Regions from separate parts of the Cedecea sp. NFIX57 genome, predicted to be linked through region 2. Evidence: predicted binding sites of a transcription regulator. Region 2 holds the regulator's gene; the other holds the start of a gene.
What was found. The regulator PhoB, encoded in region 2, activates phosphate uptake and scavenging genes when phosphate is short. The targets are predictions, from matches to a motif close to CTGTCATAAAACTGNCNNAT.

Region 1: the regulator PhoB is predicted to act here: its motif matches at 10,216-10,235, upstream of pstS (phosphate ABC transporter substrate-binding protein PstS).

Annotation. Positions count from the first base shown of each region.
Region 1 is NZ_FXAS01000016.1:98,121-110,614, reverse strand. Features, by position in the region: gene atpB (F0F1 ATP synthase subunit A) at 1-515, shown strand, start outside; gene atpE (F0F1 ATP synthase subunit C) at 563-802, shown strand; gene atpF (F0F1 ATP synthase subunit B) at 864-1,334, shown strand; gene atpH (F0F1 ATP synthase subunit delta) at 1,349-1,882, shown strand; gene atpA (F0F1 ATP synthase subunit alpha) at 1,895-3,436, shown strand; gene atpG (F0F1 ATP synthase subunit gamma) at 3,487-4,350, shown strand; gene atpD (F0F1 ATP synthase subunit beta) at 4,509-5,891, shown strand; gene B9Y90_RS15370 (F0F1 ATP synthase subunit epsilon) at 5,911-6,330, shown strand; gene glmU (bifunctional UDP-N-acetylglucosamine diphosphorylase/glucosamine-1-phosphate N-acetyltransferase GlmU) at 6,627-7,997, shown strand; gene glmS (glutamine--fructose-6-phosphate transaminase (isomerizing)) at 8,222-10,051, shown strand; gene pstS (phosphate ABC transporter substrate-binding protein PstS) at 10,291-11,331, shown strand; gene pstC (phosphate ABC transporter permease PstC) at 11,396-12,358, shown strand; gene pstA (phosphate ABC transporter permease PstA) at 12,355-12,494, shown strand, end outside.
Region 2 is NZ_FXAS01000004.1:117,947-130,440, forward strand. Features, by position in the region: gene mak (fructokinase) at 1-433, shown strand, start outside; gene sbcC (exonuclease subunit SbcC) at 544-3,699, opposite strand; gene sbcD (exonuclease subunit SbcD) at 3,696-4,913, opposite strand; gene phoB (phosphate response regulator transcription factor PhoB) at 5,113-5,802, shown strand; gene phoR (phosphate regulon sensor histidine kinase PhoR) at 5,825-7,132, shown strand; gene brnQ (branched-chain amino acid transporter carrier protein BrnQ) at 7,558-8,877, shown strand; gene proY (proline-specific permease ProY) at 8,950-10,320, shown strand; gene malZ (maltodextrin glucosidase) at 10,629-12,446, shown strand; gene B9Y90_RS04510 (LysR family transcriptional regulator) at 12,471-12,494, opposite strand, start outside.

The DNA of each region.
Region 1 (12,494 bases), on a different contig from region 2:
TCGCTCCACTTGCCCTGACGATTTTCGTCTGGGTCTTCCTGATGAACTTGATGGATCTGCTGCCTATCGATCTGCTGCCATACATTGGTGAGCACATCTTTGGCCTACCAGCCCTGCGTGTGGTGCCGTCTGCGGACGTGAATATCACCCTCTCTATGGCGCTGGGCGTGTTTATCCTCATTCTGTTCTACAGCATCAAAATGAAAGGCATTGGCGGCTTCACGAAAGAGCTGACGCTGCAGCCGTTCAATCACTGGGCATTTATTCCTGTCAACTTAATCCTTGAAGGGGTAAGCCTGCTGTCCAAACCTGTATCACTGGGTCTGCGACTGTTCGGCAACATGTATGCCGGTGAGCTGATTTTCATTCTGATTGCAGGTCTGTTGCCGTGGTGGTCACAGTGGATTCTGAATGTGCCGTGGGCCATTTTCCACATCCTGATTATTACGCTGCAAGCCTTCATCTTCATGGTTCTGACGATCGTCTATCTGTCGATGGCGTCTGAAGAACATTAATTTACTTACCACTACTGCGTTTAACTGAAACAAACTTGGAGACTGTCATGGAAAACCTGAATATGGATCTGCTGTACATGGCTGCCGCTGTGATGATGGGTCTGGCGGCAATCGGTGCTGCGATCGGTATCGGCATCCTCGGGGGCAAATTCCTGGAAGGCGCTGCACGCCAACCAGATCTGATTCCACTGCTGCGTACTCAGTTCTTTATCGTAATGGGTCTGGTGGATGCAATCCCAATGATCGCTGTTGGTCTGGGTCTGTACGTGATGTTCGCCGTCGCCTAGTGAGCGATGTTTGAGTCATCTAGTAATATCAGAACGTTAACTAACAAAGAGGCATTGTGCTGTGAACATTAACGCAACAATCCTCGGCCAGGCCATCGCGTTTGTCCTGTTTGTTCTGTTCTGCATGAAGTACGTATGGCCGCCATTAATGGCAGCCATCGAGAAGCGTCAGAAAGAAATTGCTGACGGTCTTGCTTCTGCAGAACGTGCTCAAAAGGACCTTGACCTTGCACAGGCCAACGCGACCGACCAGCTGAAAAAAGCCAAAGCGGAAGCTCAGGTGATCATTGAGCAGGCGAACAAACGCCGTGCCCAGATCCTTGATGAAGCGAAAACTGAGGCAGAGCAGGAACGTAATAAAATCGTTGGACAGGCTCAGGCAGAAATCGACGCTGAGCGTAAACGCGCTCGTGAAGAGCTGCGTAAGCAGGTCGCTCTGCTGGCAATTGCCGGTGCCGAGAAGATAATCGAACGTTCCGTAGATGAAGCTGCTAACAGCGACATCGTCGATAAACTGGTCGCTGAACTGTAAGGAGGGAGGGGCTGATGTCTGAATTTGTTACTGTAGCTCGCCCCTACGCCAAAGCAGCTTTTGACTTTGCCGTCGAACACCAGAGCGTAGACCGCTGGCAGAACATGCTGGCGTTTGCTGCCGAGGTAACGAAAAACGAACAAATGGAAGAGCTTCTTTCCGGTGCCCTGGCACCAGAAACGCTCGCAGATTCGTTCATCGCCATTTGCGGCGAGCAGCTGGACGCCAACGGCCAGAACCTGATTAGGGTGATGGCTGATAACGGTCGTTTAAAAGCGCTCCCGGATGTTCTTGAGCAGTTCGCGCATTTGCGCGCGCTGAGTGAAGCGATTGCAGAGGTTCAGGTAACCTCCGCGGCTGAACTGAGCCATGAGCAGCTTGCAAACATTACGACCGCAATGGAAAAACGTCTGTCACGCAAAGTTAAGCTGAATTGCAAAATCGATAAGTCTGTTATGGCGGGCGTTATCATCCAGTCGGGTGATATGGTCATTGATGGTAGCGTACGCGGCCGTCTTGAACGCCTTGCAGACGTCTTGCAGTCTTAAGGGGACTGGAGCATGCAACTGAATTCCACCGAAATCAGCGAACTGATCAAGCAGCGCATTGCTCAGTTCAATGTTGTGAGCGAAGCTCATAACGAAGGTACTATTGTTTCTGTAAGTGACGGTATTATCCGCGTTCACGGCCTGGCCGATTGTATGCAGGGTGAGATGATTTCCCTGCCGGGAAACCGTTACGCTATCGCACTGAACCTGGAGCGCGACTCCGTAGGTGCTGTAGTTATGGGTCCATACGCTGACCTCGCCGAAGGCATGAAGGTTAAGTGTACTGGCCGTATTCTGGAAGTACCAGTTGGCCGTGGCCTGCTGGGCCGCGTGGTGAACACCCTGGGTGCACCAATCGACGGTAAAGGTCCGGTTGATAACGATGGCTTCTCGCCAATCGAAGTTATCGCACCAGGCGTAATCGAACGTCAGTCCGTCGACCAGCCGGTGCAGACCGGTTATAAATCCGTCGATGCGATGATTCCAATCGGCCGTGGCCAGCGTGAGCTGATCATCGGTGACCGTCAGACCGGTAAAACCGCGATGGCAATCGATGCCATCATCAACCAGCGTGACTCCGGCATTAAATGTGTGTACGTGGCCATCGGCCAGAAAGCGTCCACCATTTCTAACGTGGTTCGTAAACTGGAAGAACACGGCGCACTGTCCAACACCATCGTTGTTGTGGCAACTGCTTCTGAATCCGCTGCACTGCAATACTTGGCACCTTACGCCGGTTGCGCAATGGGCGAATACTTCCGTGACCGCGGTGAAGATGCGCTGATCGTATACGATGACCTGTCTAAACAGGCTGTTGCTTATCGTCAGGTTTCCCTGCTGCTTCGTCGTCCACCAGGTCGTGAAGCCTTCCCGGGCGACGTGTTCTACCTCCACTCCCGTCTGCTGGAGCGCGCATCCCGCGTTAACGCGGAATACGTGGAAGCTTTCACCAAAGGTGAAGTTAAAGGTAAAACCGGCTCCCTGACCGCTCTGCCGATCATCGAAACCCAGGCGGGTGACGTTTCTGCGTTCGTTCCAACCAACGTAATTTCGATTACCGATGGTCAGATCTTCCTGGAAACCAACCTGTTTAACTCCGGTATTCGTCCGGCGGTTAACCCGGGTATTTCGGTATCTCGTGTTGGTGGTGCTGCTCAGACCAAGAGCATCAAGAAACTGTCCGGTGGTATCCGTACCGCGCTGGCACAGTATCGTGAACTGGCTGCGTTCTCTCAGTTCGCATCCGATCTGGATGAAGCCACCCGTAAACAGCTGAGCCACGGTCAGAAAGTGACCGAGCTGCTGAAACAGAAACAGTATGCCCCAATGTCTGTTGCACAACAGGGTCTGGTGCTGTTCGCGGCTGAACGCGGTTACCTCGAAGACGTGGAACTGGCGAAAATCGGTAGCTTCGAAGCCGCTCTGCTGGCTTACGCTGACCGTGATCACGCTCCGCTGATGCAAGAAATTAACCAGACCGGTGGCTATAACGACGAGATCGAAGGCAAGCTGAAAGGCATCCTCGACTCCTTTAAAGCAACCCAGTCCTGGTAACGTCTGGCGGCTTGCCTTAGGGCAGGCCGCAAGGCATTGAGGAGAAGCTCATGGCCGGCGCAAAAGAGATACGTAGTAAGATCGCAAGCGTCCAGAACACGCAGAAGATCACCAAAGCGATGGAGATGGTCGCCGCTTCCAAAATGCGTAAATCGCAGGATCGCATGGCGGCCAGCCGTCCTTATGCAGATACCATGCGCAAAGTGATTGGTCACCTTGCTAACGGTAATCTGGAATATAAGCACCCATACCTGGAAGAACGCGACGTTAAGCGCGTGGGCTACCTGGTGGTGTCGACCGATCGTGGTTTGTGCGGCGGTTTGAACATTAACCTGTTCAAAAAAGTGCTGGCGGATATGAAAGAGTGGTCCGATAAGGGCGTTCAGAGCGAACTCGCGATGATCGGCTCTAAAGGCGTTTCTTTCTTCAACTCCGTTGGCGGCAACGTGGTTGCTCAGGTTACCGGCATGGGAGACACCCCTTCCCTGTCTGAACTGATCGGCCCGGTGAAAGTGATGCTGCAAGCCTACGACGAAGGTCGTCTGGACAAGCTGTACGTTGTCAGCAACAAATTTGTTAACACCATGTCTCAGGTTCCGACCATCACTCAGCTGCTGCCGTTACCGGCATCAGAAGATGAGGAGCTGAAGCGTAAATCCTGGGACTACCTGTACGAACCAGACCCGAAAGCGCTGCTGGACACCCTGCTGCGTCGTTATGTTGAGTCTCAGGTTTATCAGGGCGTCGTAGAAAACCTGGCCAGCGAGCAGGCCGCACGTATGGTGGCGATGAAAGCCGCAACCGATAACGGCGGCAGCCTGATTAAAGAGCTGCGGTTGGTATACAACAAAGCTCGTCAGGCCAGCATTACTCAGGAACTTACCGAAATCGTCGGTGGTGCGTCCGCGGTTTAAACCAGGTTTATTACCCTAAATAGTTCGGTTTGCAGAAAGGCGGCAACTGAGCGAATCCTCAAGAGCTTACTTCAGTAAGTGACTGAGGTGAGGGAAGGCAGTCAACGCATCTGCAAATTGAAATATGACGGGTAAACGAATTACGTAGAGGATTCAAGATGGCTACTGGAAAGATTGTCCAGGTAATCGGCGCCGTGGTGGACGTCGAGTTCCCTCAGGACGGCGTACCGCGCGTTTATGACGCGCTTGAGGTACAGAACAACAATGAGAAGCTGGTGCTGGAAGTTCAGCAGCAGCTCGGCGGCGGTATCGTGCGTACCATCGCAATGGGTTCCTCCGACGGTCTGCGTCGCGGTCTGCAAGTCAATGACCTCGAGCACCCGATCGAAGTCCCGGTAGGTAAAGCGACCCTGGGCCGTATCATGAACGTGCTGGGTCAGCCAATCGACATGAAAGGCGACATCGGCGAAGAAGACCGTTGGGCTATTCACCGTGCGGCACCTTCCTACGAAGAGCTGTCCAGCTCTCAGGAACTGCTGGAAACCGGCATCAAAGTTATCGACCTGATTTGTCCGTTCGCTAAGGGCGGTAAAGTTGGTCTGTTCGGTGGTGCGGGCGTAGGTAAAACTGTAAACATGATGGAGCTGATCCGTAACATCGCGATCGAGCACTCCGGTTATTCCGTGTTTGCGGGCGTGGGTGAGCGTACTCGTGAGGGTAACGACTTCTACCACGAAATGACCGACTCCAACGTTCTGGATAAAGTAGCGCTGGTTTACGGCCAGATGAACGAGCCACCAGGTAACCGTCTGCGCGTAGCGCTGACCGGTCTGACCATCGCGGAAAAATTCCGTGACGAAGGCCGCGACGTTCTGCTGTTCGTTGATAACATCTACCGTTATACCCTGGCCGGTACAGAAGTATCTGCACTGCTGGGTCGTATGCCTTCTGCGGTAGGTTATCAGCCAACTCTGGCAGAAGAGATGGGTGTTCTTCAGGAGCGTATTACCTCCACCAAGACCGGTTCTATCACCTCCGTACAGGCCGTTTACGTTCCTGCGGATGACTTGACTGACCCGTCTCCAGCGACCACCTTTGCGCACCTGGACTCAACCGTTACGCTGAGCCGTCAGATCGCATCTCTGGGTATTTACCCGGCAGTTGACCCGCTGGACTCCACCAGCCGTCAGCTGGATCCACTGGTTGTTGGCCAGGAGCACTACGACACCGCGCGTGGCGTTCAGTCTATCCTGCAGCGTTACCAGGAACTGAAAGACATCATCGCGATTCTGGGTATGGACGAACTGTCCGAAGAAGACAAACTGGTTGTAGCACGTGCGCGTAAGATCCAGCGCTTCTTGTCTCAGCCATTCTTCGTAGCAGAAGTCTTTACCGGTTCTCCAGGCAAATACGTTTCGCTGAAAGACACCATCCGTGGCTTTAAAGGCATCATGGACGGCGAATACGACCATCTGCCAGAGCAGGCGTTCTACATGGTTGGCTCCATCGACGAAGCCGTTGAGAAAGCGAAAAAACTTTAACGCCTAATCGGAGGGTGACATGGCTATGACTTACCACCTGGACGTCGTCAGCGCGGAGCAGCAAATGTTCTCCGGTCTGGTCGAGAAGATCCAGGTAACGGGTAGCGAAGGTGAGCTGGGTATCTACCCTGGCCACGCCCCGCTGCTCACCGCCATTAAGCCTGGTATGATCCGCATCGTTAAGCAGCACGGACATGAAGAGTTTATCTACCTGTCCGGTGGTGTTCTGGAAGTGCAGCCGGGTAACGTAACCGTCCTGGCTGACACCGCGATTCGCGGCCAGGATCTCGACGAAGCGCGTGCCCTGGAAGCGAAACGCAAAGCTGAAGAGCACATGCACAGCTCCCACGGTGACGTGGATTACGCTCAGGCTTCTGCTGAACTGGCTAAAGCGATCGCCAAACTGCGCGTTATCGAGTTAACCAAAAAAGCGATGTAACTACCTGCTTGAAAAGACAAATGCCAGTCCGGGAAACCTGACTGGCATTTTTTTTATTCCTGGCTTTATTCCATGCTCAAAATAACCATAAAACCAGCGAGATAGCGCCTTCTGTGGGGCATACAGACCGTATTTCGGCCTTAATTCCCATGGAATCTGCCGCGATTACTGCTATAAAAGACGCAGATAATCTCAAGGCGGTGAAATTAGCAGCAGCGTATTTTTTGGTGCAAAATATGTAGAATTTTCAAGGCTAAATCGCTTTACTTCACACACTAAACAAATTCAGGACACGTATGTCAAACAGCGCAATGAGCGTGGTCATCCTTGCCGCCGGCAAAGGAACCCGCATGTACTCAGATCTTCCAAAGGTGCTGCACACGCTGGCTGGGAAGCCAATGGTTCAGCATGTCATTGACGCCGCTAATAAATCAGGCGCTCAGCGGGTGAACCTGGTTTATGGCCACGGCGGCGACCTGCTAAAGCAAACCCTGAACGACGACGCGTTAAACTGGGTGCTACAGGCTGAACAGCTGGGAACTGGCCATGCGATGCAGATGGCGGCCCCGTTCTTTGCCGATGACGAAGACATTCTGATGCTGTACGGCGATGTGCCGCTGATCTCCATTGAGACTTTGCAGCGCCTGCGTGAAGCAAAGCCGCAGGGCGGCATTGGTTTGCTGACCGTGAAGCTTGATGATCCTACCGGCTACGGCCGCATTGCGCGGGAAAATGGTAAGGTCGTTGGCATCGTAGAGCATAAAGACGCCAGCGAAGAACAGCGCAAAATCAACGAAATCAACACCGGGATTCTGGTGGCTAACGGCGCAGATCTGAAGCGTTGGCTTGGCAAGCTGGATAACAACAACGCTCAGGGCGAGTTTTACATCACGGACATTATTGCCCTTGCTCATGGTGAAGGGCGCGAAATCGCCGCCGTTCATCCTGATCGCTTGAGTGAAGTGGAAGGCGTGAATAACCGTCTGCAGCTTTCTCGCCTGGAACGTGTTTACCAGACGGAGCAGGCCGATAAGCTGCTGCTGGCGGGTGTTATGCTGCGCGATCCGGCTCGGTTCGATCTGCGTGGTGAATTAACACACGGGCGCGATGTTGAAATCGATACTAATGTCATTGTGGAAGGTCGCGTTACGCTGGGTAACCGCGTGAAGATCGGTATCGGTTGCGTGATTAAAAACGCGGTTATCGGTGATGACTGCGAAATCAGTCCGTATACGGTGATTGAAGATGCGACGCTTGAAGCCGCCTGCACCATCGGGCCATTTGCCCGCCTGCGCCCTGGCGCGGAACTGGCGGAAGGCGCTCATGTCGGCAACTTCGTTGAAATGAAGAAAGCTCGTTTGGGGAAAGGTTCTAAAGCGGGCCATTTGAGCTACCTCGGTGATGCCGAAATTGGAGATAACGTGAACATCGGTGCGGGCACAATTACCTGCAACTACGATGGCGCGAACAAACATAAAACTATTATTGGTGATGACGTGTTTGTTGGCTCTGATACTCAGCTGGTGGCACCGGTCACCGTGGCCAGCGGTGTCACGATTGGCGCCGGGACGACAGTGACGCGCGACATTGCTGAAAATGAACTGGTGATCAGCCGCGTAAAACAGAAACACATTCAGGGCTGGCAGCGTCCGGTGAAGAAAAAGTAATTTCCCCTCGCGCTATCAAGGTGAAGGCGCTGAATTAAAAAAGATTTCCTCCCTCTCCCTTTCAGGGAGAGGGTTGGGGTGAGGGTCGTTCTTGAAAACGCTCCACCCAAAGGCAGTAACCATAAAAATAACCCCACTCTCTACAAGGCTCGGGGCTCCGGAAAACCGGAATAAACAGGTCAGCGACAACACATGGCTAACGCCATTCTCAGGACTTAAAAATTATGTGTGGAATTGTTGGCGCAGTGGCGCAACGTGATATCGCTGAAATCCTTCTTGAAGGACTCCGTCGTCTGGAATACCGCGGGTACGACTCTGCGGGCCTGGCGGTTGTGGACAACAAGGGCAATATGACCCGTCTACGTCGTCTGGGTAAAGTACAGAAACTGGCGGAAGCAGCGGAAGAAACCGCTCTGCATGGCGGCACCGGGATTGCCCATACCCGTTGGGCAACGCACGGCGAACCTTCAGAAACTAATGCTCACCCACATGTCTCCGACCACATTGTGGTCGTACACAACGGCATTATCGAAAACCATGAACCGCTGCGTGAATTGCTGCAATCTCGCGGCTACACGTTTGTCTCCCAGACGGATACCGAAGTTATCGCTCATCTGGTGCACTGGGAGCTGGAACAGGGTGGCACGCTGCGTGATGCTGTCCTTCGCACTATTCCTCAGCTACGCGGCGCTTACGGCACCGTAATCATGGACACCCGTAACCCGGATGTTCTGCTGGCCGCGCGTTCCGGTAGCCCGATGGTTATCGGCCTGGGCATGGGTGAAAACTTTATCGCATCTGACCAACTGGCATTGCTGCCGGTGACCCGTCGCTTCATCTTCCTTGAAGAGGGTGATATCGCCGAAGTAACTCGCCGCGCGGTGACCGTTTTTGATACCAAAGGCGAGCAGGTTCAGCGCCCGGACATCGAATCTAACCTGCAGTATGACGCTGGCGACAAAGGTATTTACCGCCATTACATGCAGAAAGAGATCTACGAGCAGCCGAACGCCATCAAAAACACCCTGGCCGGGCGTATCAGCCACGGCGAAGTTGATCTGACGGAACTGGGGCCAAAAGCCAATGAAATGCTCTCTCAGGTTGAGCATATTCAAATTGTCGCCTGCGGCACGTCCTATAACTCAGGCATGGTGTCCCGCTACTGGTTCGAAGCGCTGGCCGGCGTACCTTGCGATGTCGAAATTGCCTCTGAATTCCGTTACCGCAAATCTGCCGTGCGCCGCAACAGCCTGATGATCACCCTTTCCCAGTCTGGTGAAACGGCGGACACCCTGGCGGCGCTGCGCCTTTCCAAGGAGCTGGGCTATCTTGGTTCGCTGGCGATTTGTAACGTGGCAGGCTCTTCTCTGGTGCGTGAATCCGACCTGGCGCTGATGACCAATGCCGGAACGGAAATCGGCGTGGCCTCAACCAAAGCGTTCACCACTCAACTGACCGTTCTGTTGATGCTGGTGGCTAAGCTGAGCCGCCTGAAAGGCGCTGACGCACAGGTTGAACAAGATATCGTGCATGGCCTGCAGGCGCTGCCAAGCCGTATCGAGCAGATGCTGTCCCAGGACAAACGCATTGAGCAACTGGCGGAAGATTTCTCTGACAAACATCATGCGCTGTTCCTTGGCCGTGGCGATCAGTACCCGATCGCGATGGAAGGTGCGCTGAAACTGAAAGAGATCTCCTATATTCACGCTGAAGCCTATGCGGCTGGCGAGCTGAAGCACGGCCCGCTGGCGCTGATCGATGCTGACATGCCGGTCATCGTTGTGGCTCCGAACAATGAGCTGTTGGAAAAACTGAAATCCAACATCGAGGAAGTTCGTGCCCGCGGCGGCCAGCTGTATGTCTTCGCCGACCGTGACGCTGGCTTTACCAGCAGCGACAACATGCACATCATCGAGATGCCGCATGTGGAAGAGGTGATTGCGCCTATCTTCTACACCGTCCCGCTGCAGCTGCTGTCCTACCATGTGGCGCTGATCAAAGGCACCGACGTGGACCAGCCGCGTAACCTGGCGAAATCGGTAACAGTAGAATAAGCTGTTGTCATAAATATTGAAGAATAAGCTGCCTACGGGCAGCTTTTTTATTGCTTGCTATTTAATTATAACTATTTGATTTTTATTGTGATGATGAGTGGGTTTGGCTTGGATTTTTCTGTCAAACTGCATTGTCATAAAACCGTCATAATTCGTACATTTAACTGTCACCAAACTGTCCTATTTTCTACCCTGTATTTAATTAAACAACAATTTACGAACATCTGGCAGGAGACATTATGAACGTTATGCGTACCACTGTCGCAACTGTTGTCGCCGCGACCTTATCTCTGAGCGCTTCTACTGCGTTTGCAGCTGCAAGCCTGACTGGCGCTGGTGCAACTTTCCCTGCGCCGGTGTATGCCAAGTGGGCAGATACCTACCAGAAAGAAACTGGTAACAAGGTGAACTACCAGGGTATCGGTTCCTCCGGCGGCGTGAAGCAAATCATTGCTAACACCGTTGACTTCGGCGCTTCTGACGCCCCTCTGGCGGATGACAAATTACAGCAAGAAGGCCTGTTCCAGTTCCCTACCGTAATCGGTGGTGTGGTGCTGGCTGTTAACCTGCCTGGCTTCAAGTCTGGCGAGCTGGTTCTGGACGGCAAAACTCTGGGTGACATCTACCTGGGCACCATCAAAAAATGGAACGACCCGGCGATTGCTAAGCTGAACCCAGGCCACAAACTGCCGGATCAGAACATCGCGGTTGTTCGTCGTGCTGACGGCTCCGGTACTTCCTTCGTGTTCACCAGCTACCTGTCTAAAGTGAACGAAGAGTGGAAATCTAAAATTGGCGCAGGCTCTACCGTTAACTGGCCAACCGGTCTGGGCGGTAAAGGTAACGACGGCATCGCGGCCTTCGTACAGCGTCTGCCTGGCTCTATCGGCTACGTGGAATACGCTTACGCTAAGCAGAACAACCTGACTTACACCAAGCTGCTGTCCGCTGACGGTAAGCCAGTAAGCCCGACCGAAGCAAACTTTGCTAACGCGGCTAAAGGCGCTGACTGGAGCAAATCCTTCGCACAGGATCTGACCAACCAGAAAGGTGACGAAGCGTGGCCAATCACCTCCACCACCTTCATCCTGGTTCACAAAGAGCAGAAAAACCCAGAGCAGGGCGCAGAAGTGCTGAAGTTCTTTGACTGGGCATACAAATCTGGCGCGAAAGAAGCTAACGCCCTGGATTATGCAACGCTGCCGGCCTCTGTGGTTGAGCAAGTTCGCGCTGCATGGAAGACCAATGTAAAAGACAGCTCCGGTAAGGCGCTGTACTAAGTGCAAAAATCTGGGGTAACAGGTATGTTACCCCGGTTTATTCAGCAACCACAAAGAGTACGCTATGGCTGTGACTAAGCCGACGTTTAAAGCCCCTGGCAAACAAGGCGATGTAATTTTCAGTGCGCTGGTAAGACTGGCTGCGCTGATTGTGCTATTTCTGCTGGGTGGGATTATCATCTCGCTGTTTATCTCCTCGCTGCCGAGCATTGAGAAGTTTGGCTTCTCCTTCCTCTGGTCCAAAGAGTGGGATGCCCCTAATGAAGTCTTCGGCGCGCTGGTGCCGATTTACGGAACCCTCGTAACCTCGTTTATCGCACTGCTGATTGCGGTCCCGGTGAGCTTTGGTATCGCCCTGTTCCTGACAGAACTTGCACCCGGCTGGCTGAAGCGCCCGCTGGGTATCGCCATTGAACTGCTGGCGGCTATTCCAAGTATCGTGTACGGCATGTGGGGCCTGTTTATCTTTGCTCCCCTGTTTGCGACTTACTTCCAGGAACCTGTAGGCAACGTGCTTTCTGCCGTGCCTATCGTTGGCGCGCTGTTCTCTGGCCCTGCGTTTGGTATCGGTATTCTTGCCGCCGGTGTGATCCTTGCGATTATGATCATCCCGTACATCGCCTCCGTGATGCGCGATGTTTTCGAACAAACGCCGGTAATGATGAAAGAATCCGCTTACGGTATCGGCTGCACCACCTGGGAAGTGATCTGGCGCATCGTGCTGCCGTTCACCAAAAACGGCGTGATTGGCGGCGTGATGCTTGGCCTCGGTCGTGCGCTGGGTGAAACCATGGCGGTGACCTTTATCATCGGTAACACCTACCAGCTAGACAGCGCTTCGCTGTATATGCCGGGCAACAGTATTACCTCTGCGCTGGCGAACGAATTTGCCGAAGCCGAATCAGGCCTGCATACCGCCGCGCTGATGGAGCTTGGTTTAATTCTGTTTGTGATTACCTTTATCGTACTGGCTATCTCTAAGTTCATGATTATGCGCCTGGCGAAAAACGAAGGGGCTCGCTCATGACCACGATGGAAATGCAAAGCAGCGCGGCACTGGCTGAGTCGCGCCGTAAAATGCAGGCGCGTCGCCGCATGAAAAACCGCATCGCCCTGACGCTCTCTATGGCGACCATGGTGTTCGGTCTGTTCTGGCTGGTGTG
Region 2 (12,494 bases):
GCCTTGGATGGATGAAGACGAACTGCGTTTCCGGGAAGAAGTGCCGTGCTACTGCGGCAAGCAGGGCTGCATTGAGACTTTTATTTCAGGCACCGGTTTCGGCACGGACTACCAGCGCCTGAGCGGAAAAACGCTGAAAGGGCATGAGATCATCAGCCTGGCAGAACAGCAGGATCCGCTGGCGGAGCTGGCCATCAGCCGCTATGAGACACGCCTGGCGAAGTCGCTGGCGCATATCGTCAACATTCTGGATCCAGATGTGATCGTGCTGGGCGGCGGAATGAGCAACGTGGAGCGTTTATACCGGACGGTGCCGCAGCTGATTAAGCCGTGGGTGTTTGGCGGCGAGTGTGAAACGCCCATTCGCAAAGCGGTACACGGGGATTCCAGCGGCGTTCGCGGTGCGGCGTGGCTGTGGCCGATAGAGAAGTAAATCACCCCTCACCCCGACCCTCTCCCCATGGGGGAGAGGGAGAAAACAACAGGTCAGAATGGCAGACAATCTATTCCCTCTCCCTTCAAGGGAGAGGGTTAGGGTGAGGATCACTCCACTGCGAAAACCTTATCCAGCCGGCTGACACCTAACCCGTTAATCTTCTTCACTTTAATCTGCACCGGGATCCGTTCCTTCATCGCCTCAACGTGGCTGATCACGCCGATGGTTTTGCCGCTGGCGTTCAGCGTATCCAGCGCGTCGAGTGCGGTATCCAGCGTCTGCGCGTCCAGGGTGCCAAAACCTTCATCCAGGAACAGGGAATCAATGCGGGTTTTATGGCTGACCAGGTCGGATAACGCCAGTGCCAGCGCCAGGCTCACCAGGAAGCTTTCGCCCCCGGAAAGCGTGCGGGTGTCACGTACCGCATCGGCCTGCCATGTATCAACCACCTGTAATTCAAGCGCTTCGCTGTCTTTACGCTGCAGCAGGTAGCGCCCGTGCAGGCGATTGAGCTGATTGTTTGCCAGCCAGACGAGGTTATCCAGCGTCAGACCTTGCGCAAATTTACGGAATTTATCCCCTTCTTTGGAGCCGATAAGCGCGTTGAGATAGCCCCAGTCTTCCGCCTGCGCTTCACAGGCTTTTATTTCCTGCATCAGCGTTTGCTGGCGAACCCGGTTTTCCTCGTCGTGCCGCAGCTGCTGGGTAATTTGACCCTGTTGTGAAGCATTCTCGCGCAGCTGGAGGGCAAGCGCTGAAATTTGTGCCTCCAGTGCGCCAGGGGCTGTTTCTTCATGCAGATTTTCTGGCCGCGTCGATAAGTGCTGAGCCAGCGCATTTTCAACCTGTTCCAGCAGAGTGACCTGCTGCTGATGCTGGCGCTCCAGAAGCTGTTTACGCTGTTCCAGCTCAAGGCGTTCGGTTTCTTCCAGCAGGGCGCTGCGGAAATCGGCTTCATCGCTGAACTGGCTGGCAGAAAGCGCATTCCTGAACTGCGCCTGCGCCGCAGTACTTTCTTCTTCGCTTTGCTTCAGTTGCTGTTGCAGGGACTGGCGCTGCCCTTCAAGCTGGTTGCAATCGTTATGCAGCGCTTGCCAGTTTTGCAGCGCTGCCTGGTGCTCGTGTTCATTCAGCGGCAGTGGGCTGGAGCCATCGTCTGCAAGGGTTGAGAGCAACATATCGAGCGCGGAGAGCTGCTGGCGAAGCTGCGGCAGTTTCTCCTGCTGCTGCTGCCATTGCTGAGATTCTTTTTGGCGAGCCTCAAGCCAGGTTTGCTCTGCGCCCGGCTCAGGGCGCTGAAGACCGGCCTGCTCCAGCCCCGCTTGTAGCGAAGCGCGCTGTGCCACAAAATCTGCGAGCAGTTTTTCATGCTGCTGACTGTCGCGCTGGTATTGCGTCTCCAGCGCCTGCCGCTCGCCAAGCTGGCGCAGCTGCAGCTCGCGCTGTTCCTGCTCGTCAAGCCAGGCGCTGATATCGTCCTGAGGCGTTAAAGCGATGGCGAGTTCCGCGCACTGCTGCTGCCAGCGGGCTGAGAGTGCAGTTTCTTCTGCCTCAATGGCGCTGCTGGCCTGGGCCAGTTTTTCGCGTTGATGGCGCTGAGTATCAAGCTGACCTTTAAGGGCAAAGCCAAGCTCTGCGAGTTTAGCCACTTCTTGCTTAAGGGTGGCCAGGCGCTGTTGGTTCTCACCTGGTTCGAGAGCTTTATACGCCTCTACAGCCGGGTGTTGGGTTGAGCCGCAAAGCGGACACGGCGAATCAGGCTGCAAGCGTGCGCGCTCGGCTTCAAGACTCTGGATGCGCTTTTCCTGCTCAACGACTTTTTCCAGGTCCGCTTCGTGCTGGCGTTTGTCTTTGTACTGCTGGCGCTTTTGCCCCAGTTCAACGTCACGCCCTGCAATCTCTTTATCCAGTTCGATAAGCTCGCGCTGTTGCTCGGTTTTGTGTTTCTCCAGCGTGGCAAATTGTGGCTGCAAAGTGGCCAACAGCTGGCGTGCAGCCCGGGTTGCCTGCAGTCGCTGTAAGTGATCGCTCACTTCATCAGGAGAAAGGCTAAGCTTTGGCTCCGGCAGCGCCTGCAGCTTTTGCCGACTGACCTCGAGCGCCTGCTTTAGCTCAGTCAGCTGTTTTTCGTCGCGCTGTTGCTGCGTGAACGCCATGCGCCAGCCCGTCAGTTCGGCAGACCAAAGTCGATAGCGGTCATTCGCCGCGAGCCAGTCTTCGACCTGCTGAGCTTCATTCTTCAGACGCTGGGCCTGTTCGGCGGCCAGCATTCGGGTTTGCTGCCGGCGGATGGAAAGCTGCTGTAAGCGGGTATTCACTTTCTCCGCTGCCTCGCTGTTTTGCTTCAGCGACTGCTGCTTTTCCTGCAGCCGCTGCCAGTCAGGGCGAAGTTTTTCGGCAGGCAAGGCTTGGGTCAGTTTCGCCAGCATCGGCTCTGCGTCTTTGAGCGACTGATTGGCTGCGTTCAGCGCCTGCTGCTTTTGGGTTTTGTCGGCAGAAAGTCGGGCTAGCTGAGTGAGCCACTGCTGGTGTTGCTGCTGTTGTTGGAGCTCCCCGGACAGTTTTTTCTCTTCAACAGTGAGTACCTGCAAACTCTCGGCAAGCTGCTGTTGCTGCTCTGCGGTTAATAGCGCGACGCCAGAAGCCTGAGCCAGCAGGTTTTCAAGGCGGCTTTTGATTTGCTTATGATTTTCAAACACCGCGGCGGAAACGGTGCCGTAAATCTCCGTGCCGGTCAGCTCTTCAAGCAGCGAGGCGCGGTCGTTTGCGTCGGCGTTTAAAAAGGCGGCGAACTGCCCCTGGGAGAGCATCATCGAACGGGTGAAGCGGTCGTAGTCCAGGCCGGTGAGGAAGGCGATAATCTCCAGCTTGTCTTTGATTTTATCGGCGAGAATTTTGCCATCTTCGATTTGAGCCAGCTCCACGCGCGGTGCCTGGAGATTGCCGTTCGCCGCGTTGCGGGCGCGATTCTGGCTCCAGAAAGCGCGGTAGCCCGTGCCTTTTACCTCAAACTCGACTTCGGCCAGGCATTCTGCAGTGTCCCGGGTCATCAGGTCGTTTTGCGACTGCGACACGGTGTTGAGGCGCGGGGTCTTGTGGTACAGCGCCAGGCAAATGGCATCCAGCAGGGTGGTTTTGCCCGCGCCCGTGGGTCCGGTGATAGCAAACAGCCCGTTGCTGGCGAAAGGCTCCTGGGTGAAATCAATCTTCCACTCGCCTTTCAGGGAGTTGATGTTTTTTAACCTCAGGCTGAGGATCTTCATGCCTGTTCCTCCTGCTGGTGCAAATCTGAAAGGGTTTGGGCAAACAGCGTTCTTAGCCTGGCGGCGCGTTCCTCGCTGGTTTCTTCCTGACTCAGCCGGCGCTCAAAAACCTCTTCAACGCTTAACTCGCTCAGCGTCTCTTTATGCTGGCTGGCAATCACCCGTTCGCGCTGTTCGCGGCTGCGGCGCAGCAGAACGACTTCAACCGGTAAATCGTCGGTCAGCGCCTGTACCTGGCGCTGCATGTCGTGCAGATATTCGTCGGTGGCGATTTCGATATCCAGCCAGACGTTGGGTTCGGCAGGCGCGTTTCGCCACTGTTCAAGCTGCTGCTCGATTTCGCGCAGCGACCCTTTCACGATGGCCAGCGGCTGGCTGATGGGGACTTCCAGAGGCTCGACGCTGGTTAGCGCTCCGCCGTTGAATGTCACCAGAAAAACGGTTTTGGCTTTGCCGGTTTCATCGAAGCTCAGCGGAATCGGTGAGCCGCTGTAGCGAATATGCTCCGTGCCGCCAATTTTTTGCGCGCGATGAATATGCCCGAGCGCAATGTAGTCAGCGGGCGGGAAGTGCTGCGCCGGGAAAGCGTCCAGCGTGCCAATATAAATGTCACGCACCGCATCGGATTTCGTCACGCCCACCGTGGTCAGGTGCCCGGTGGCGATAATCGGTAGCGGCTGGTCACCGCGAAGCGCCACGGCGGCGGCATAACATTGCTGATAATGTTCGCTGATGGCTTCCATTAAAGAACGCTGTTTTTCATGGCCGGACAGCCCCGCCTGGCTGCTTTGAATATCGCGAGGGCGCAGGAAAGGAATAGGGCAGAGAATCGCCCCCGGCGTGCCGTCTTTTTGGTTGAGCACCAGCGCCTGTTCATCTTTGTTATGGCGAGCGCTGGCAATCACTCGGGTATTCAGGCAGGCCAGGAGTTCGCGGGATTCATTCAGGGTGGCTACGGAATCGTGATTCCCCGCCAGCACCACGAGCTGGCAGCCGGTGCCCTGTAGCTGCACGACAAAACGGTTATACATTTCACGGGCGTAGCTCGGCGGCGAGCCGGTATCAAAGATATCTCCCGCGACGAGGATCGCATCCACCTGATGTTCGACCGCGGCGTTTAACAGCCAGTCGAGAAAGGCCTGATGTTCAGAAGCCCGGCTTTTGGTATAGAAGTTTTGGCCGAGGTGCCAGTCTGATGTGTGGAGAATGCGCATAACCTGTCCCATGGCAAAGAGGCGAATTACCGATTATAAGCTATTGAGCTGGCAGCGTAACCGTCAGTAAAAATCCGTGGCTGTCATAATTCAAAAAGGTGAAATATCTGGCCGTCATCTTTTTCATAAATCTGTCACAAATCTGACGCATACTGGCGCACAATTAATAAGAGATGGTCTCTTTTCAACAGGGTAAATCATGGCGAGACGCATTTTAGTCGTAGAAGATGAAGCTCCGATTCGTGAAATGGTGAGCTTTGTGCTCGAGCAAAATGGCTTCCAGTCGGTAGAGGCGGAAGATTATGACAGCGCGGTTAACCTGCTGATTGAACCTTTCCCCGACCTGATCCTGCTGGACTGGATGCTGCCAGGCGGTTCCGGGATCCAGTTTATCAAGCACCTGAAGCGTGAAGCGCTGACCCGCGAAATCCCGGTGATGATGCTGACCGCGCGTGGCGAAGAAGAAGATCGCGTGCGTGGCCTTGAAGTCGGTGCCGATGATTACATCACTAAGCCGTTCTCGCCTAAAGAGCTGGTGGCGCGTATTAAAGCGGTGATGCGCCGTATTTCCCCGATGGCGGTGGAAGAAGTGATTGAGATGCAGGGGCTGAGCCTTGACCCGTCCTCACACCGCGTGATGACCGGCGAAGATCCGCTCGACATGGGGCCAACTGAATTTAAGCTGTTACACTTCTTTATGACCCACCCGGAGCGCGTTTACAGCCGTGAACAGCTGCTTAATAACGTGTGGGGAACGAACGTTTACGTTGAAGACCGTACCGTAGACGTGCATATTCGTCGCCTGCGTAAAGCGTTGGAAACAAGTGGTCATGACAAAATGGTGCAAACAGTTCGCGGCACGGGTTATCGTTTTTCAACCCGTTTTTAATATGCTGACAGGAGCGTGACGCGTGCTGGAACGGCTGTCATGGAAAAGGCTGGTACTGGAGCTGGTGCTCTGTTGTATGCCAGCGGCAATTCTCGGATTGATTTTTGGCCACCTGCCGTGGTTTTTACTGGCGGCAGTGACCGCCCTGCTAAGCTGGCATTTCTGGAATTTACTTCGTCTCTCCTGGTGGCTGTGGGTTGACCGCAGCATGACCCCGCCGCCCGGGCGGGGAAGCTGGGAACCTCTGCTCTACGGGCTGCACCAGATGCAGCTACGTAATAAAAAGCGCCGCAAAGAGTTAGGCAACCTGATCAAACGCTTCCGAAGCGGGGCAGAATCTCTGCCCGATGCGGTCGTGCTGACCACCGAAGAAGGCACCATTTTTTGGTGTAACGGCTTGGCACAGCTGCTGCTTGGCCTGCGCTGGCCGGACGACAGCGGCCAAAATATCCTCAACCTGCTGCGTTACCCTGAATTCTCGCAATACGTGGCGAAGCAGCAGTTTGGTCGCCCACTGACTCTGGTGCTGAACAATGGCCGTCATCTTGAGTTCCGCGTGATGCCTTACGCCGACGGGCAGTGGCTGATGGTGGCGCGTGACGTCACGCAGATGCACCAGCTTGAAGGCGCCCGCCGCAACTTCTTTGCCAACGTCAGCCATGAGCTACGCACGCCGCTGACCGTGTTGCAGGGGTATCTGGAGATGATGCAGGATCAGGCTCTGGAAGGGCCGCTGCGGGACAAAGCGCTGCATACCATGCGCGAGCAAACCTCTCGCATGGAAGGGCTGGTGAGGCAACTGCTTACGCTGTCGCGCATTGAAGCCGCCCCCACGCTGTCGATGAATGAGAAAATCGACGTGCCGCTGATGCTGCGCGTGGTTGAACGTGAAGCGCAGACGCTGAGCCAGCAGAAGCAAACGCTCACTTTTAACGTTGAGCCAGGGCTTCAGGTTTACGGCAACGAAGAACAGCTGCGTAGCGCGATCTCTAACCTGGTGTATAACGCGGTGAATCACACGCCAGCCGGGACACACATCACCGTCACCTGGCGCCGGCTGCCTCACGGCGTCGCGTTCAGCGTGAAGGATACCGGGCCGGGGATCTCCGCCGAGCACATTCCGCGCCTGACGGAGCGTTTCTACCGCGTAGACAAAGCGCGCTCCCGGCAGACCGGGGGCAGCGGGCTTGGGCTGGCTATCGTGAAGCATGCCCTTAGCCATCATGATGCGCGGCTTGATATCGAAAGCGTGCCGGGGCAGGGATCGACGTTTTCGTTCATTCTGCCCGAGCGCTTAATCGCCCATGAGTCAGCGGTGGCTGCACATTAATTCACCGCAGCCGTCAAGTTCGCTTTCCACAGGCCAGTTTTCTGGCCTTTTTGTTTGTATTTTCACCACTCGTTAAGTGATGAATATCGAATTGATGCTTTTTTGTCCGAATGATAAGCCATAACAAAAGCGTATAATCAACTTTATTCACTGCTTATGCGTATTTTTAAAGGATATATTTCTGGTTTCCCGATCCCTTCTTGTCTTCAAACGCTATAAGCGTTTTAATTGCCCCCCTGTTATTACCAGACCGACTGAAATTGCGTGGTAATTCGACTAACTATTCTTCGCCACCGATCCGGAGAAGCATATTCCGCTGTCGTTACCGGTAATAACCGCGTTTTTACCGAACGTTATTTGGACTGAACGTCGGTTTAAAAATTTGAGTATTTTCAACACCACACATCCACAGGCTGCTTTATTTTATGACCTATCATTTGAAATCTCGTGACATCATCGCTCTGGGCTTTATGACCTTTGCGCTGTTTGTGGGCGCGGGCAACATCATTTTCCCTCCTATGGTTGGCTTACAGGCTGGCGAGCACGTCTGGACGGCGGCGCTTGGCTTCCTGGTCACGGCGGTAGGTTTACCCGTTCTGACTATCGTGGCGATTGCCCGCGTGGGCGGCGGTATTGACAGCCTGAGCTCGCCGATTGGCCGCCGCGCCGGTATTTTGCTGGCGACAGTTTGTTACCTGGCCGTAGGGCCGCTGTTTGCCACGCCGCGTACCACTACCGTTTCCTTTGAAGTGGGGATTGCCCCGCTGACCGGCATGGGCGATATGCCGCTGTTTATCTACAGCCTGGTGTACTTCGCGCTGGTGATCGGGATTTCTCTTTATCCGGGTAAGCTGCTGGATACCGTGGGCCACGTGCTGGCACCGGTGAAAATCATCGCGCTGCTTATCCTGGCGGCCGGGGCGGTGTTGTGGCCAGCCGGTGGCCTGAGTACGGCGACTGAAGCCTATCAAAACGCGGCGTTTTCTAACGGCTTCGTGAACGGCTACCTGACGATGGATACGCTGGCGTCGCTGGTGTTCGGGATTGTTATCGTGAATGCCGCGCGCTCTCGCGGTGTGACCGAATCACGCCTGCTGACCCGCTACACTATCTGGGCTGGCCTGATTGCCGGTATCGGCTTGACGGTTATCTACCTGGCGCTGTTCCACCTCGGTTCCGACAGCGCGAATCTGGTCGACCAGAAAGCTAACGGCGCGGCAATCCTGCACGCTTATGTGGCACATACCTTTGGTGGAGCCGGTAGCTTCTTCCTGGCGGCGCTGATTTTCCTGGCCTGCCTGGTGACCGCCGTTGGCCTGACCTGTGCCTGCGCGGAGTTCTTTAGTCAGTATCTGCCGCTCTCTTACCGTTCGCTGGTGTTTATCCTGGGTCTGTTCTCGATGGTGGTGTCCAACCTGGGCCTGAGCCACCTGATTCAGATTTCGATCCCGGTACTGACGGCAATTTATCCGCCTTGTATTGCCCTGGTGGTGCTGAGTTTTACTCGTCCGTGGTGGAACAACTCCACCCGCGTTATTGCCCCGGCGATGCTGATAAGCCTGCTGTTTGGTATCATTGACGGCATTAAGGCATCGGCCATCAGCGACATGCTGCCTGGCTGGGCGGCGAAACTGCCGCTGGCGGATCAGGGACTTGCCTGGCTGCTGCCGACCGTTGCGATGGTGGTGATCACCGCCATCTGGGACAAAGCAGCAGGGCGCCAGGTCACCTCCGCCGCCCACTAAGTTTTTGATTGCTAAGTAACCACGGAGTCGTCCTCCGTGGTTTTTTTATTGTAAAGCGTGGTACTTGGATTCATGGAAAACACCAACAAGCTCAAGCGCGGTTTGAGCACCCGGCACATTCGATTTATGGCGCTGGGGTCGGCGATTGGCACAGGGCTGTTTTACGGTTCGGCGGACGCTATCAAAATGGCGGGGCCGAGCGTTTTGCTGGCGTATATCATCGGCGGCGTGGCGGCCTATATCATCATGCGCGCTCTGGGCGAAATGTCGGTGCACAACCCTGCGGCCAGCTCGTTTTCCCGCTATGCACAGGACAACCTTGGGCCGCTGGCAGGCTACATTACCGGCTGGACCTACTGCTTTGAGATTTTGATTGTTGCCATCGCTGACGTGACCGCGTTCGGCATCTACATGGGTATCTGGTTCCCGGCGGTGCCGCACTGGGTCTGGGTGCTTAGCGTGGTGCTGATTATCTGCGCCATTAACTTGATGAGCGTGAAGGTGTTCGGCGAGCTGGAGTTCTGGTTCTCGTTCTTTAAAGTAGCCACCATCATCATCATGATTATTGCCGGGATCGGCATTATTGTGTGGGGGATTGGCAACGGCGGCCAGGCGACCGGCATCCATAACCTGTGGAGCAACGGCGGCTTCTTCAGCAACGGCTGGCTGGGCATGATCATGTCCCTGCAGATGGTGATGTTTGCCTACGGCGGGATTGAGATTATTGGCATCACCGCAGGTGAAGCGAAAGAGCCGCAGAAATCCATTCCACGCGCCATTAACTCCGTGCCGCTGCGTATTCTGGTGTTCTACGTGGGGACGTTGTTCGTCATCATGTCCATCTATCCGTGGAACCAGGTGGGTACCGAAGGCAGTCCGTTTGTGATGACCTTCCAGCATATGGGCATCACCGCCGCGGCCGGTATTCTGAATTTTGTGGTTATCACGGCTTCGCTCTCGGCGATTAACAGCGATGTGTTTGGCGTGGGCCGCATGCTGCATGGCATGGCCGAGCAGGGTAGCGCGCCTAAAATCTTCGCTAAAACCTCCCGTAACGGTATTCCGTGGGTCACTGTTGTGGTGATGGCCTGCGCGCTGCTGCTGGCGGTGTACCTGAACTACATCATGCCGGAGAACGTCTTCCTGGTGATTGCGTCGCTGGCAACCTTCGCCACCGTTTGGGTGTGGATAATGATCCTGCTGTCGCAGATTGCCTTCCGCCGCCGCCTGTCGCCGGAAGAGGCGAAAGCGCTGAAATTCCCGATCCCTGGCGGCGTGGCGACGACCGTGGTGGGCCTGGTGTTCCTGGTGTTTATTATCGGGCTGATTGGCTACCACCCGGATACCCGTATTTCGCTGTACGTGGGCTGCGGCTGGATTGCGCTGCTGCTTATCGGCTGGGTTGTTAAGCGCCGGCTGAAGGCTCAGTCACTGCCGGTTTAGTGACTGATTCGGCTAGAACGTCGTGTCTGGTTTTTACCCTCACCCTAACCCTCTCCCTGGCAGGGAGAGGGGATAAATAGAGTTCTCCGCTGCTTCTTTTTCCTTTTGCCTGGAAGGGAGAGGGGATAAATAGCGTTCTCCTCACTCGTTTTTCCCCCTCGCCCCTCTGGGGAGAGGGTCGGGGTGAGGGGGCAAATATTCCCCGTCTCCACCCCTCCTGTCCTCCCCCAAATTAACCCGGAATGATGAGTGATAAAGCCTTATGCTGTGGCAAGGTGGCGTCATTTTTAAGCGATGGGAAAGTTACTATGTTGAATGCCTGGCACCTGCCGGTGGCACCGTTTATCCAGAAGCGGGAACGCAGCCTTGTCATCACCCTGTGGCTGGCGGGGGACGACCTGCCGGAAAAAGTGATTCTGCGCGGCGAAAAAGATAACGAAGAGATCTCTTTGGTCATGGTGCGCCAGAAACTCGCTCCCCTTGAGGGCGTAGTCGCCTGGAAAGTCACTCTTGATACCGCTGAAGGACAACCACGCCGTCGCTACAGCTTTAAGCTGCTCTGGCAGAACAGGCAGCGCTGGTACACGCCTCAGGGCTTCCAGAAAACGCCTCCGGCCCGGCTGGAACAGTTCGCCTTCGATACGCCGGATGAGGGACCGGACTGGGTGCAGGATCAGGTGTTCTATCAGATCTTCCCGGATCGTTTTGCGCGCGGGGCTAATCGCCAGCCGGAGCAGGATAACGTCTATTTTCATCATGCGGCCGGGCGGGAGATCGTCCGCCGGAAGTGGGATGAGCCTTTAACCGGGGAAGCCGGAGGATCGACCTTTTACGGCGGCGATCTGGACGGCATCAGCGAAAAACTGCCGTACCTGAAAAAGCTCGGCGTGACGGCGCTTTACCTGAACCCGATTTTTACCGCACCCAGCGTGCATAAGTACGACACTCAGGATTACCGGCAGGTGGACGAGCAGTTTGGCGGTAACACCGCTTTCCTGCGGCTGAGGGAAAATACGCGCAAACAGGGCATGAAGCTGATGCTGGACGGCGTTTTTAACCACAGCGGCGATACCCACGGCTGGTTTGACAGGCATCAGCACGGTGAGAACGGCGCCTGCCATAACCCGCAGTCGCCGTGGCGCGACTGGTACAGTTTTTCTGATGAAGGGCTGGCGCTGGACTGGTTGGGCTACTCCAGCCTGCCTAAGCTGGATTATCGCTCGGCCACGCTGGTGGACGAGATCTATCGCGGCGAGCAAAGCATTGTGCGGCACTGGCTGCGGGAGCCCTGGGGCATTGACGGCTGGCGGCTGGACGTGGTGCATATGCTGGGCGAAGATGGTGGAGCGAAAAATAACCTGCTGCACGTCAGCGGCATTACCCGGGCGGCAAAAGAAACCAAACGAGATGCGTACGTCCTCGGCGAGCACTTTGGCGATGCCCGACAGTGGCTGCAGGCCGATGCCGAAGATGCAGCCATGAACTATCGCGGTTTTACTTTCCCGCTGTGGGGGTTTTTGGCAAACACCGATATCTCCTACGAGCCTCAGGATATTGACGCCCAAACCTGTATTGCCTGGATGGAAGAGTATCGCTCGGCGCTGTCCCATCAGCAGCAACTGCGTATGTTTAACCAGCTCGACAGCCACGATACCGCTCGCTTTAAATCAATTCTTGGGAAGGACGTTGCCCGCTTGCCGCTGGCCGTCATCTGGCTGTACGCCTGGCCCGGCGTGCCTTGTATTTACTACGGTGATGAGGTGGGGCTGGATGGCAACAACGATCCTTTCTGCCGCAAGCCTTTCCCGTGGAATAAGCGAGATCAGGATTCAGATCTGCTGGCGCTTTATCAGCGGCTCGGCAAGCTGCGTAAGCAAAGCCGGACGTTGCGTCAGGGCGGTTGCCGGGTCATCTACGCTGAGCAGGACGTGGTGGTGTTTGTGCGGGCTTATCAAAACGAACGTGTTCTTGTGGCAATCAACCGTGGCAATGCAGCTCAGGTCACCCTTCCGTGGGATGCCTTGCTGAGCGGCAGAGCCTGGACGCAGATCGAAGGCGAGGCGGCGCTAAATAACCGCGAGCTGAACTTGCCTGCCGTCAGCGCCGCTGTCTGGCGCAGTCTTTAGGTCGTCTACCCGGCGGGGAGAGGTTTAGCTCTCCGTCGGAGGCTGATA